3 regions of the Lysinibacillus sp. UBA5990 genome follow, and region 3 is predicted to be linked to each of the others. Evidence: riboswitches for the same ligand, from Rfam matches in the RefSeq annotation. Region 3 holds a riboswitch; each other region holds the start of a gene.
The links. A riboswitch is a leader RNA that binds a small molecule or an ion and turns the genes downstream of it on or off. The one in region 3 is predicted to bind cobalamin.
Positions count from the first base shown of each region.

Region 1: it holds a riboswitch for cobalamin, as region 3 does, so the genes downstream of both, B3D94_RS02295 (hypothetical protein) here and cobT (nicotinate-nucleotide--dimethylbenzimidazole phosphoribosyltransferase) in region 3, are expected to answer to the same signal.
Region 2: it holds a riboswitch for cobalamin, as region 3 does, so the genes downstream of both, B3D94_RS18395 (ABC transporter substrate-binding protein) here and cobT (nicotinate-nucleotide--dimethylbenzimidazole phosphoribosyltransferase) in region 3, are expected to answer to the same signal.

Region 1 covers NZ_DJAY01000003.1:162,132-167,050, forward strand. Annotated here, with positions in the region: gene ytvI (sporulation integral membrane protein YtvI) at 1-538, opposite strand, end outside; gene B3D94_RS02285 (hypothetical protein) at 628-1,179, shown strand; gene B3D94_RS02290 (glutathione peroxidase) at 1,267-1,812, shown strand; cobalamin riboswitch at 1,915-2,113, shown strand; gene B3D94_RS02295 (hypothetical protein) at 2,276-2,833, shown strand; gene B3D94_RS02300 (ABC transporter substrate-binding protein) at 2,817-3,767, shown strand; gene B3D94_RS02305 (tyrosine-protein phosphatase) at 3,903-4,667, shown strand; gene B3D94_RS02310 (MATE family efflux transporter) at 4,804-4,919, shown strand, end outside.
Region 2 covers NZ_DJAY01000015.1:1,161,715-1,166,633, forward strand. Annotated here, with positions in the region: gene B3D94_RS18390 (elongation factor G) at 1-1,675, opposite strand, end outside; cobalamin riboswitch at 1,852-2,038, shown strand; gene B3D94_RS18395 (ABC transporter substrate-binding protein) at 2,203-3,198, shown strand; gene B3D94_RS18400 (precorrin-3B methylase) at 3,251-3,928, shown strand; gene B3D94_RS18405 (S9 family peptidase) at 4,000-4,919, shown strand, end outside.
Region 3 covers NZ_DJAY01000015.1:261,606-266,524, forward strand. Annotated here, with positions in the region: gene B3D94_RS13755 (rhodanese-like domain-containing protein) at 1-276, shown strand, start outside; gene B3D94_RS13760 (hypothetical protein) at 326-721, opposite strand; gene B3D94_RS13765 (DMT family transporter) at 992-1,855, shown strand; cobalamin riboswitch at 1,912-2,088, shown strand; gene cobT (nicotinate-nucleotide--dimethylbenzimidazole phosphoribosyltransferase) at 2,180-3,235, shown strand; gene B3D94_RS13775 (trimeric intracellular cation channel family protein) at 3,311-3,916, opposite strand; gene B3D94_RS13780 (aminotransferase class I/II-fold pyridoxal phosphate-dependent enzyme) at 4,262-4,919, shown strand, end outside.

The DNA of each region.
Region 1 (4,919 bases), on a different contig from region 3:
GATCTAGCATAAATAGGAATAGGGCAATCATATAGACGAGAAGACTGATAAATAGCCTTGGAATCTCTGAAAAGAAAGCTGAAACTTTGCTATAATTAAAGAAGCTTAAAAACGTTTCTTCAATTTTCTTTATGAAATCCATTGTGGTTTTTTGAAGCGAAGTACTTACTTCGGGTGGAAAATCCTCCGTGTATTTAGAAATATTTTCTTGCATATGAAGCCACATATCTGATAGCTTGGAAATATAATAGGGAGCTTGCTTAGACAATAAAATTATTTGCGTCATGATCTGCGTAATTGAAATATAGCAAATAATAGAAATTATAATGACACTCACTATGTATATAAAGGCAACTGCAATTTTTCGAGACATTTTCCAGCGCCTTTTAAAGAACATGACGATTGGTTCAAGGAAAAATGCGCTGATAGCTGCTAATATTAATGGCATAGATACCGGAATAATAAAATAAGCGGCTATAATTAGGGACAGAATCACTAGCAATCGAAAAATCAATTTCCTAGCATTAAATTTATTCATAAACTCACCTTCTTTGCGAAAAAATTAAGTTAAGTGTAACATAAATCAAGTTTTATGACGTTCTGAAACAATAAAGGTAGGGATAAATTATGGAAAAAGAGATTTTGCAACTTTTTAGTAATCTAACAGAGCGTGATCGAGATATTCAATATGAATCTTACGAGGAACTGATGAAAATTATGCAGGAGCCCGTAGATTGGACATATGCAGTGTGGGAACAGCTTGTACAAGCACTTACATATAAAAATGGACATGCACGTGCACTTGCCGCACAAATTTTATGTGCTTTAGCTGCAAAAAGTGATCCCGAAGAAAGAGTATTAGAAGATTTTTTAAAGATTTGGGCTGTGACTTATGATGAAAAGCCCGTCACGGCAAGGCATACATTACAGGCTATTTGGAAAATTGGTTTAGCAGGCCAAGTACAAAGCGATTTAGTCGTATCTTATTTAGCCAAGAGATTTCAAACTTGTTTAGATGAAAAGCATCCTACTCTCATTCGCTATGATATTATTGTATCTTTAAAAAAATTATATGATCAAACGAGTGATCCTAAATTATTAAACATAGCCCATCGCTTAATTAATGAAGAGCAAAATGTTAAATATAAAAAGAAATATAAGTCAGCCATCCGTTCCTAGTAACGAGATGGTGTTTTTTGTGCAAACTCTTTGGTTATTAGGAGATTAGTCAACTATAATATATGAAAAAACAAAAGGGGTTAGGGAATGAGTATTTATAATTATTTAGTACGGAAGCCGAATGGTGAAATTTTATCAATGGAAACTTTTCGAGGAAAAACGATGCTAATTGTTAACACGGCCAATCAATGCCGATTTACATATCAGTTTGAAGACTTACAAAAAATGTACGATAAATATGGAAAAAATAATTTTGTCGTTTTAGGATTTCCTTGTGATCAGTTTGGCCATCAAAATCCTGAAGATGGAGAGGAAACTGCGCATCTTTGTAAGGTAAACTATGGAGTTACGTTTCCCATTTTTGAGCTAGTCCAAGTAAATGGGGAGACGACACACCCTTTATTTAATTATTTAAAACATGAAGTTGATTTTCGTGAATTCGGAAAAGCAAGCATGCAGGAGAAAATGCTTGCTGAGGCAATCATTCAACTTGCTCCAAGCTTTTTAGATGGTCGTAATATTCGCTGGAATTTTACTAAATTCCTAGTAGATGCAAGTGGAAAAACCATAGCTCGCTTTGAGCCTACAGACTCACAGCTTGATATTGAGCAAGCAATTGAAAAAGTATTGTAGTAGAGTAATTTTATAGAAATGAAAATACTTCTAAAACGGCTATCATTTTTGTACGCAACTATTTTTTCCTATCAATCTATGATAAACTGCTTTACAAGTGAATTATTCTTGCAGAATAAAGGTGCTAGCTAGCATAATCGGGAATTCGGTATAAGCCGAAGCTGTTTCCGCAACTGTAAGTACAGCTATTATAAAGATGTGCCACTGTTTCATAGGAAATGGGAAGGTTCTTTATAGCTCTTATCTATTTATATAGGAGCGTTGTACAAGCCAGGAGACCGACCTTTATTTGAACGTATAACAACTCTTCGGAAGCTAAGAGGATATACGGCAAATACATAGGCAGTGTCGTGTTTCTATGACAATCATTATGGTATTTTCGTCGTTCCTTTGTGTGAGGAGCGATGTTTTTTTATGTTCTAAAAAAGTGAGGATTTTCATTATGAAAAAGGGGGACAGTAGGTTGAAAAAAGATGCACGTTATTCTTGTTATCCTTTTATGCGAGAGAAGGCTTCAACTGTCGATTTTGAGATTCGCACAGATAGTTTAACAACGCATTTAGGGGTCGCGCTAGCTATAGTAAAGAAAGAGAATGTCCAGGTTGTTGTAGATGATTTAATCCAGATTTTACCTATGGCTTATCATGTGAATGGCTCGGTTCGTGGAAAGCTAGCAGTTACAGATGAGGATCTATCTTGGTTAAGTGAGCGCTATGATTTTTATGTAAGTCATGTGAAGGAAGAGATTCAAAATTTTGTTTTACCTCAAGGAACAGAGGCGGCTGCTGCTTTACATCTTTGTCGTAGTGAGGCGAAAAAATCATATCGAACTTTACACACGGTTTCGGAAGAACGAGAGGTACCTAATATTCTCTTCGATTATTTAGGCTTATTAGCCAATGTATGTTTTGTAATGGCTGTCTATACGAATCAACAAGCTGAAATAGCTGAAATTCCGTTTATGAGTAAATCATATCCAATGAAAAAGAAAAAGGTGAATAATAATGAAGAAACTATTTAATTTACAATGGCTATCGGTATTATTGCTAGTGCTCGTTTTAGCAGGTTGTGGTACCGCGGAAGATACAAAAAATAAAGATGTATCCGAAGATGAACAAAAGATTGAGCAAACAAGTTATAAAGTAACAGATGATCGTGGTGTCGAAATAGAGTTTAAGGAAGTGCCAAAAACAGTTGTGTCTTTACAGCCTAGTAACACAGAAATTCTATTTGCACTAGGGGTTGGCGATAAAATTGTAGGTGCCACTGAATATGATACATATCCAGAAGCTGCCCAAAAAATCGAACGTGTTTCTGATACTGTGAATTATAACAGTGAGCGAATTTTAGCGTTAAAGCCAGATGTTGTTATTGCGTATACGATTGGTGAGAAGGATGCACTTAAGCCACTCGAAGATGCAGGAATTAAAGTGTTTGTTATTCAATCAGCGGGTACATTCGATGATGTATATGGAGATATCGAACAAATTGCAGCTGTTATGGATGTTAAGGATAAAGGAAAGGCATTAAATGAGGAAATTAAAGCAAAAATCGCTGATGTGCAAACAAAGGTTAAAGAAGTAAAAACACCAAAAAATATTTATTTAGAAATTAGTCCAAAGCCTGAAATATATACAGCAGGCTCTGGCACTTTCCAACAAGAAATATTAAATGCGGCAAATGTAAAGAATGTGTTTGAAGATTTAGATGGCTGGAAGCAAGTATCTGAGGAAGATGTTATTGCGAGAAATCCAGACGTCATTTTAACAACAGTCAATTATACAGAAAATCCAATTGGAGAAATCCTTGCTCGTGATGGGTGGAATACGGTAACAGCTATTCAAAACAAGGCAGTTCAGTCCCTTGACACAGATATCTCAAATCGCCCAGGTCCGCGTATCGGTGAAGCAGTTGAGCTCGTTGCTAAAGCTGTGTATCCAGAGTTATATAAATAAAATCGTAGAAAATGTTAGTTGTTTATTACAGCTAGCATTTTCTATTTTATTACCTAGTGTGAAAATTGGTATTCATGTAGTTTGTTCGATAGAATAAAGGTAAGAACGCTAATTAATATAGGGAGGTGTAGTTCAATGAAGCAAGTACAAAAAAATATTCAGTTTGAGGCCGTTTATAATTTCCGAGATATGGGGGGGTATCAAACGAAGGATGGGCGCGTTATAAGAAATGGCTTATTTTATCGCTCTGCCGCACTTGGTAAAATGACAGCGACAGATAAAGAATTATTTGAAACATTAGGTATTAAAACAATTTTTGATTATCGTGACACAAATGAAGTACAACATAATCCTAATCCTGTGTTTCCACAAACTCGATATATTCAAATCCCTGCGAAGGGAAAGCATGCTTTTGAAATGCCAACCAATACAGGTGGTAGAGAGTTTTATAAAGTAGTTAACGCTGATATGTTCAAGGACTTTTATGCACAAATGCCTTTTCATAATCCCTCTTTTAAGGAATTAATGATGACTATACAAAACCCTAATAATTTAGGGCTAGTCCATCATTGCGCAGTTGGAAAAGACCGAACAGGAATTGGTGGAGCTCTTATTTTATTGGCTTTAGACGTTCCTGAAGAGACCATTATGGAAGATTATTTAGATACGAATATTCATTTGCTTCCCATGGTAGAAAGAATGGCTCAAACGATCCAGCACCAATATAATGAACAAGAATTACAGCAATTTTATGCTTTAATGTCCGCTCGTGAAGACTATTTACAGGCAGCACTAGATGCTATGGATTATCGTTATGGCTCAAAGACAGCTTTTTTGGAGCAGGAGTTTGGTCTAACGCTTGATAAGCGTGAGCAATTACAGTCACATTGCTTAATCTAAATAAAATCCCTTTCACAAATTAGTGAGAGGGATTTTTTATGTGGAAGCGTTGTCTTCCTATAAATCTCTTTACAGTCTGCAAATTTATGATAAGATACAATAGATTTTTAAGAAAAGTATAGGAGAAGTGAAGTTATTGGCAGACACAATAAAAGAAACAAATAAGTTAAGTCTATTCCATTTAACATGGCCTATCTTTTTAGAAGTATTTTTATTTATGTTGATGGGACTAGCCGATACTTTTATGCTTAG
Region 2 (4,919 bases), 900 kb from region 3:
CTGTTTCAGTGAGTACAGGGTCGTCAAAGGTGCCAGCAGCCTGTTGAATGTCGGTCATCATACGGCCAATAAAATCATTGGAAGCCTTCATTTTAAAGCGATAATACGGCTCAAGCAGGACGTTCTGTGCTTGTTCCAGTCCTTGGCGCAGTGCTCGGAAAGTGGCTTCTCGGAAATCACCGCCAGACGTATGTTCATTATGCCCACGTCCCGTTAAGAGCGTAAAATGAATATCTGTTACTGCGTAGCCTGTGAGTAAGCCATGATGATCACGTTCAAACAAATGCTTTTCTACGAGGCGTTGGTTGCCCACTGATAAATCATCTGCATGACAGGCATTGCTAAAGGTAATGCCTGTCCCACGTTCATTTGGCTCCATTAATAAATGAATTTCTGCATAATGCTTTAGTGGTTCAAAATGTCCGTAGCCTGTAACAGTTGTCGCAATTGTTTCCATGTATAATATTTGCGGCTCTCCAAAAGAGATGTTTAATGTAAAGCGCTTCATAAATATTTCAATCAGGACCTCTAACTGAATGACACCCATTATATGCACATGGATTTCCTGAAACTTTTCCTGCCATACGACACGCAATGATGGCTCTTCGGCCTCTAGTAAACGGAAAATCTTTAATACTTCTTTAATATGTTGCTCACCCTCATATTGAACTTTTGCCTGTAATGTAGGGACAAGCTCATAGGGCTGTGATAGCGTGTTACTGCCAATGTGATCGCCAATGTTTGCCTGGCTGAGTCCTTTAACAGCGAAGATTTCACCAGCCTCAACATGCTGAACAGTTTCAAATCGACTGCCGTTATAAAGACGAATTTCTGTTACTTTCTCTGTAAGGTCTCCAAACGTAAATTCATCTCGAACTTGTAATTTGCCTGTTAAAGCCTTGATGAATGTTAGACGCTGATGGCCGTCATGTCGTATTTTAAAAACCTCTCCTTGAAACGGTGCTTCCGGCTCGAAGTGAGTATCAGTTATGAGTGGAAGTTGAGCAATAAATTCTTGAATGCCTTCATCCTTCAATGCAGAACCTGTAAAGCAGGGGAAGGCGTATTCATTTTTAATCATCGATTGTAACTGATTGATGCACTGGCCATGCGCCAATGTTTCATTCAAAAAGGCATCCAGCAGCTCTTCATCACGCTCCGCCAGCCATTCCATGATTGTCCTTGAAACATAGTTTTCCTGAAGTGGTTCATCTACAAATAATACATGTTCAGAGAAATCTTTATGGAGCTGAGTCATCACAGCCCTTACATCTGCTCCGTCACGATCTATTTTATTAATAAAAAAGAATGTAGGGACATGATAGTTCCGTAAAAGCTGCCATACCGTTTCAGTATGACCTTGTATACCTTCTACTGCACTAATAATAATGATAGCATAATCCATGACACGGATGGCACGCTCCATCTCTGGGGAGAAATCGACATGTCCTGGTGTATCAATCAACGTATATGTATCGTCGCCAATAGTCATGCGTCCTTGCTCGGCAAATATCGTAATGCCCCGTTTGCGCTCAAGCTCATGATTATCTAAATAGGCGTCCTGATGATCGACACGCCCCCGCGCTTGTATACTATTTGTATGAAAAAGCATTTGCTCGGAAAAGGTTGTTTTTCCTGCATCAACATGAGCAAGAACCCCAATCGTCTTGTACATAATAAATCCTCGTTTCTATAAGTGGCTATCTTCTCATTGTATCAGAATACTAGCACAACTATTTCTTGTAAAATGATTCGTCTTTTTGTCGAAATAGTGCTAATATAATGATGATTATATTTTTTGCATTCTACTACAGATTGTGAAATAACTCATGAACTGCTAGTCTATCAATAGCATGAATAGAACATATTGGTGCAAATGGCCTTTGTCATTTGCTTAAAAGGGAAATCGGTGCAATTCCGATGCTGTCCCGCAACTGTAAATGGGGAGTCTATACAGCATGCCACTGTAGTTTTACTATGGGAAGGCGTATAGATGATGAACCTAAGCCAGGATACCTGCCAGTATATGTATGTTAACTAAGAACCACGAGGATGGGGATAGTGATAAAGGTACTAATACCGTTTTTTCACTATGCAACTCTCTTGGCGACAAGAGGGTTTTTTTATGCCCTTCCAATTATCCTGGTAGCAAAGAAGTCTCTGATTTCTTTCTATATTTATCACAACAAAGGAGAAAAGGACATGAAAAAATGGAGAAGTATATGGCTAGTCATGGTCATCGCCTTAATCGCTGTATTAGGAGCGTGTGGCGCAAAGGACAAGCCTGAATCAGCAACACAAACTGAAAAAGTTGAACCGTCTGAGGCGACAGCATCTGAAGTCATCATTGAAAATAATGAAACTACCCAAACCTATAAGGAAGCACCTAAAAAGGCCATTAGCCTAAATCAACATGTAACAGAAATTATGCTTGCATTAGGCTTAGAGGATTCCATGGTAGGGACAGCTTATTTAGATGATAAAATCTACGAGCCGCTTCAAGCAGCCTACGATAAAGTTCCAGTTCTTTCAGATCAATATCCAACGAAGGAGCAAGTCATTGATGCCGAAGCAGATTTCTTGTATGCAGGCTGGAAAAGTGGCTTTGGTGAAAAAGGGGTAGGAACACCAGAGGAGCTTGAGGAATTAGGAATTCATACGTATCTACATACGGCTTCCAATATGACAAAGCCAACATTAGAGGATATTTTCACTGATATTCGTCATATCGCGGAAATATTTCGCGTGGAAGATCGTGGCGAAGCATTAATTGAACAAATGACAAAAGGTGTCGAAGAAGTTCAAGCTCAATTACCAAAAGACAGCGAAAATTTACGTGTGCTTGTCTTTGATAGTGGTGATAAAGATGTGTTCACGGCTGGTCAAAACTTTATGAATGAGCTAGTAACAATTGCTGGCGGTCAAAATATCTTTGGAGATGTGGAGTCAGGATGGACAACGGTATCGAAGGAAGATGCAGTAGATCGCAATCCAGAGGTGGTTGTTGTCATTGATTATGGTGAAACAACTGCCGAACAAAAGATAAATTTCTTAAAGAATGATCCAGCGTTGAAGGAAATGGAAGCAGTCAAAAATGATCGCTTTGTCATCCTTCCACTTTCAGCGGCATCTGAAGGAGTACGTGCCGCAGAGGCCATTCAAATTTTAGCCAAGGGCTTCTACCCAGCAAACTTTTAAAAACATTCGAGCTAGCGCTTTGCTAGCTCCTTTTTCTTAAGGAGCGATAACAATGAATGCATTTCGTCAAAACATACCAGATAAAACGTTTGAAACCCTTAATCAGCAAGGTGGATATTCACGATTAGCAGTAAGCCCTGGCATTATTAATAAGCATTACACGCCAGCCCAATTTCAAAAAATAGCTGAAATTGTAGGGGAGAAGGGGGCCATTAAATATTCGGCTTCCTATAGCCTATTATTATCGATCCCCTCTAGCGAACTGACAGAAGCTACCCATGCCTTACAGGAGGCTGGGCTGTTTGTTGCTTCGTCAGGTCCTCATATAGCCATGAAGGCATGTGATTTTTGTGATGGCGAAAAAATGGAGGCAGTTCCTCAAACAGAACAGCTCTATCAGGCGTTGGACGTTATAACTGTGCCTGCAAGAGTTCGAGTCAATGTGAATGGCTGTGCATCGGCTTGTTATAATCCTACATATGACGATATAGGACTAGTCTATCAGCATGAGAGCTTTGATGTTTATTTAGGATCCATTCCAATGGGGGCAAAGGCACAGGCGGGTACTCTCTTTGCGAAGAGAGTAGGGATCGACCATATTGAAGATTTCTTGCTACAAATCATTCGTCTCTACCAGGACCAAGCTCGTGCCAATGAACCTTTTTATAAGTTTTATAGCAGAACAAAATCGAATGCTGATTGGGAACTAGTAAAAAAATTGATAGAGTAGCAGGAATAATACTTAGGGTGTCGAAATATTGTAGTAGAGCATAGAAAATGACAATATAAAGGAGTAAGAACATGACATCTAAACAAGGGATTCAACCAGAAGATCTTTATCACTTGAAATCAGTGGCAGATCCACAGCTCTCACCTGATGGGACTGAGGTAGTTTATGTAGAGACACGGATTGATGAGAAGAAAAAAGACTATGTATCTAACTTATTTTATTTAAATTTAAAAGACAAACGTCCTCAGCAATGGACATATGGTGAATATCGTACAAGCTCTCCTGTATGGTCGCCAGATGGCAGTCAAATTGCTTTTTCCTCTACAAGATCAGGCAAGCCGCAAATTTTTGTACTGTCGAAAACAGGGGGAGAGGCGAAGCAAGTGACGTATTGTAAAAACGGTGCGTCAACGCCTGTCTGGTCTCCATGTGGAGAGAAAATTGCGTTTTCAGTGATGCTAGGTAAAGATGAAACTATCCTAGATAAAGCTGAAGATGACAAGAAAGAAGAAAAAGAACTCAAGCCACTTGAAATCGATAAGATGAAACATAAATCGGATGCTGGTGGATTTATGGATATGGACCAATATACTCACATTGCCATTGTCGATTTAAAATCTGGTGAATTAGAGCAAGTAACAGAAGGGAACGAGCATTTCCATCTGAGTACATGGTCGCCAAATGGCAGTTATCTTACTTACTTAGCAGATCGAGCAGAGGACTTAGATTTTTCGTTTAATGCGGATATTTATTTATTCGATCTAGAAACAAAACAGAGTCGTAAGGTAACAGAGGGGATTGGCTCTTATTACCAAACGTCTTGGTCGCCTAATAGCCGCTTCCTTTCCTTTGTTGGAGGAAAACGTGAGTTCGAAAATGCCACACAAGCGAAGCTATGGATTTATGATATGGAACAAAATCTGCTAAGCTGTGTAACAAGTGAATTTGATGCCCCTGTCGGTGATTATGTCATCGGTGATTTCCTGCAAGG
Region 3 (4,919 bases):
TTAGAACTATTAGATGCAAATGAAGACCTATATATTATTGATGTACGTGAAGAGGATGAAGTAGCACATGGCATGATTCCTGGTGCTCAACATATTGCTCTTGGGACAATCCCAGAACGTCTAGAGGAATTAGATGAAACTAAGCCATATATTATCGTTTGTAAGGCTGGTGGCCGTTCAGCTAATGCTTGTTCTTATTTAGAGGCACAAGGATTTGATGTGACAAATCTTGAAGGCGGCATGTTAGCTTACGATGGCGAATTAGAATTTAAATAATGACATAATGAAAAAAGAAAGAGTGTATACTCTTTCTTTTTTCATGTGCTTATTTTTGGAGTGAGTCCATGATGAGGCTAAAGTTTTTTTCAAAGTTCATGTACGGGTTCACGTTTTTTTGCCCACGAACCTTTGAAGCATAGCTGGCAAAATTTAAACCAGCACCGTATATTTGTAAAGCGCCATTCGCAAGATCTCCCTTTTGTAAGAGCTCGATGCCATCCTTTAAGAAATTTTCACTCTCATCGAAGTGACATTCCGCCATATATTTATCTCCACTATAAAATAATTTCAAATTTTCCATAATGACATACGCTGTTTCTTCACTGATGGAAGCATCAACATTTATTAATAACTGATTAATCGGTTTCACTAACTGAGCGTAATGACTATCATAATTTTCACAAGTGTCCGCAATAGCGTTTCTTAATTCTCTTGCGTTCATTCTAACTCCTCCTTAAAGAAAATTTTAGGCTAACCTTATGAAGTAATTAGCCATTCCTTTTCCCTGTATCTATAAAACGTACTCTTTAATTTTCAGAAATATGTTACAATTATATCGATGAAGGAGGGATTTTGTATGTTTCGTTCAATAGCACCCCCAACAATGTCTTTACAGTAGAATCTACTGTTAAGGCATACGATAACAGTTTGCTCATTTTCAATAGATTCTACTGTATAGATTAAAACTTATACGTAGAAAGTAGGAATTGTAATGAGCGGAAAATTAGCGTTTATATTATCCATGTTTATTTTTGGCGCAGTTGGTGTTTTCGCCAAGTATATACCTTTAAATTCTAGTGAAATCGCTTTTTGGATGAGTTTAATTGGTGCTTGTTTTTTGATAGTGATTTTTATTTATAAAAAGGAAAGCTTTACGAAAAGAAGTATTCTCAAAAATAAGTGGAAATTAGTACTTTCTAGTGTTGCCTTATGTGGGAATTGGATTTTCTTATTTCAGGCTTATAAAGAAACAACAATTGCTAATGCTGCACTTAGTTATTATTTTGCACCAGTACTTGTTATCTGCTTATCTCCAATTATCTTAAAGGAGAAGCTAGTTGGCAGAAAAATACTGTATGTCTGTGTGGCCCTTATCGGACTCTTTTTGATAGTCCAAAGTCAAGGCACTGGGGACAGTAAACATTTTATTGGCATTGTCTACGGTCTTATTGCTGCATGCTTTTACACAGCTTTAACATTTACAAATAAATGTATATGTGGCTTAAAAGAACCGGAAAATACAATAATTCAACTATCTTTAGCAGCATTTTTCCTTTGCTTTTATATACTTGGGACAACAGGATTTCAGGTCATGACATTCAGTTTTAAGTCAGTCCTATTATTAATTTCATTAGGTATTGTCCATGCAGGGGTTGGATTTTTATTGTTCTTTTGGGGCATGTCAAAGCTGAAAGGGCAAAGTATAGCCATTCTTAGCTATATAGATCCACTGACATCATTAGTCATTTCAACGATGATTATTGGAGAAAAAATGACGCTTCTACAAATAATAGGAGCGGTACTATTATTAGGGTCAACATTGCTAAGCGAGCTAGAAAAAGAGCCAAAGAAATAGTACAAGTAACGCATTCAAATATTGACAGAAAAAATATGCTGTCGTAGATTATAAGTAGCTTAATACAAGCATTAGGTGCCCATTTAGGGAGAATAGGGAATAAAGTGAAAAGCTTTAGCGGACCCGCCACTGTAAAAGGGAGTTTAATAGTGAAGACCACTAGCAAATTGCTGGGAAGGTACTATGAAATGTTGAACTTAAGCCAGGAGACCTGCCTATTTGCTTTAAGAGGATATAGATGATGGAAAAGTCTGTAGTTTATTTGTCATGACAATAAACTACAGGCTTTTTTTGTCTTCATGAAAAACGAGAGGAGAAATGACAATGCAATTATTACAGGACACGATTCAAAACATTCAAGGCGCTGATAAGAATAGTAGGGAGCAAGCAAGGCGTCGAATAGATATTCTTTGTAAGCCGCCAGGTAGCCTAGGTAAATTAGAGTCCATTGCTGTGCAACTTTCTGGGATTACAGGACAATTATATCCGGTGATTGATAAAAAGGTGATGATTGTCTGTGCAGCAGATCATGGAGTTTGTAAGGAAGGTGTGACGACGAACCCACAAGATGTTACTTTATTTCAAACATTAAATTTTCCAAAGGGAGGTACAGGCGTTTGTGCGATTGCAAGTGTGACGAATACGAAGGTTGTAACGGTAGATGTTGGAGTAAAGGAAGATATTCCTCTCGATGCGGGCGTAATTGTTCAAAAAGTAAAATATGGTACAGATAACATGGCACAAGGCCCTGCTATGTCTAGAAAGGAGGCCATTCAATCTATTGAAGTGGGGATTCGTGTGGCAACAGACGAAATCACAAATGGAGCTAATCTGATTGGAACAGGTGAGATGGGCATTGGTAATACAACGCCGAGTACTGCCATTTTAGCTGTTTTGACTGGCTATGACCCAATTGAAATAACAGGATTTGGAGCAGGCGTTGGTCAAGGAGGAATTGCTCATAAAGCAAGGGTCATTGAAAAAGCAATTACGCTCAACAAACCCAATCCTACCGATATCATTGATGTTCTAGCTAAAGTTGGAGGGCTAGAGATCGGGGCTATGGCTGGTATCATACTTGCTGCCGCAAGTCACCGAAAACCTGTTGTCATTGATGGATTTATTTCAACGATTGCTGCGCTTATTGCTTATCAAATTGAACCGAAAGTAAAGGACTTTATCATACCTTCTCATGCATCGGAAGAGCCAGGAGCTAAAATAGCCGCTGAATTACTCGGAGTGGAACCGATGCTGCACATGAATATGCGCCTAGGAGAAGGTTCTGGTGCAGCCCTAGCCTTTCCTCTATTAGATGCTGCTTGCTCGATGATGAAAAATATGGTGACGCTGGAAAAAGCAATGAATCTTTTAGCTAAATAGTTACTGAAAAACAATTAAGCGCAAATAGTTAAGGAACTATTTGCGCTTATTCATTTTTAAAATCTATGATAGACTCTATGCCCGATTCAACCTTCGCAAAGGTAAACGCCATTTCATCATATAGGAAAGAATGCGTAAGGATGTTATTACCGCAAATAAAAAATAAAGGAAGATATCTCCTGTAAAAACTTCAAATCCAATAACAAGCCCTGCGAGAGCAGCCCAAACACCATAGACTTCGTCACGAAGAACAAGTGGTTTTCGTCTAGCTAATAAGTCACGCACGATACCACCACCTGACCCTGTTAAGACCGCAGCTACAATGACAGCGCTAATCGGCATATCTAGCTTTACGGCGTAGAGTGCGCCTTGAATAGCAAATGCTGATAAGCCAATTGCATCTGTGAAATTGCCCCAACGATGCCAGTGTTGAATCAAATGATGAGGAAAAATAAAAAATATGGTAATGGCAGCAAGTGCAATTTGAAACATCATATCCTGTCCCCATAATGTTGTGACAGGTAGCCCGATAAGTAAATTTCGAATAGCCCCTCCACCAAAAGCAGTGACGATACCGAGTATATAAACACCGAATAAATCGTATTCCTCTTCCATTGCAATAATTGCCCCAGAAATAGCAAAGGCAATTGTACCGATAATACTAAAAACTTCCCAAGCCATCCCTTTCACCCCTTCTATAAATAAATGAATCTCATTCCTAAAGCTGAAAGATCCTGTAAGTAACAAAATCTATGAATTTAATAGCCAAAATTCATCATTAAATACTCTTCTTGAAATAAGTACGCACATTAGCTTAGCGTAAATTTCGCTGAGAAACAATAGGCAAGTTTTACAGGGGCCTATACAAATTGATAAGATGTTAATGAAATAAAGAAAAACATCTGTCATAAGCGTTCATTACAAGTAGACGATTAAGAAATTCAAGGATAATCGAGGTTCATTTAGATATTGAATAAAGTTTACGGAATAATATGCATGACAATTGTGAAATGGAGAAGAAAAAGAATGACGTTTACATCTAATTTATCAGCATCGACGCTATCTTTAGCGGCAACAATAGAAGAGAGAGTGAGACCTTTTCATGCTAAGGTGGAAGAGATGGCGTTTTATAACCAGCAAAAAGTGCTAGCGGCATTTCGAAAACATCAAGTTAGTGATTATCATTTACACCCATCCAATGGCTATGGCTATGACGATGAGGGACGCGATAATTTAGAGCGTGTCTATGCTGAGGTATTTGGAGCAGAGGCTGCCATTGTTCGACCGCAAATTATTTCAGGGACACATGCAATTACGCTTAGTCTATTCGGTGTGCTACGTCCCGGTGATGAGCTGCTTTATATTTCTGGTCAGCCATATGATACGTTACAATCCATTGTCGATGGTGGTGACAAAGATACAGGTTCCCTGAAGGATTATCAAATCGGTTATTCACATGTTGATTTGCTGGATAATCAAACCATCGATTGGGCCGGTGTGAAAGGAGCCATAACAGCAAAGACGAAAATGATTGCCATTCAACGATCAAAGGGCTATGCAACACGCCCATCCTTTTCTATTGCAGAAATTGCTGACATGTGTGCAAAGATTCGTGAGTTAGCACCGGAGGCCATTATTTTTGTTGATAATTGTTATGGTGAATTTGTAGAAAAGCAAGAGCCTA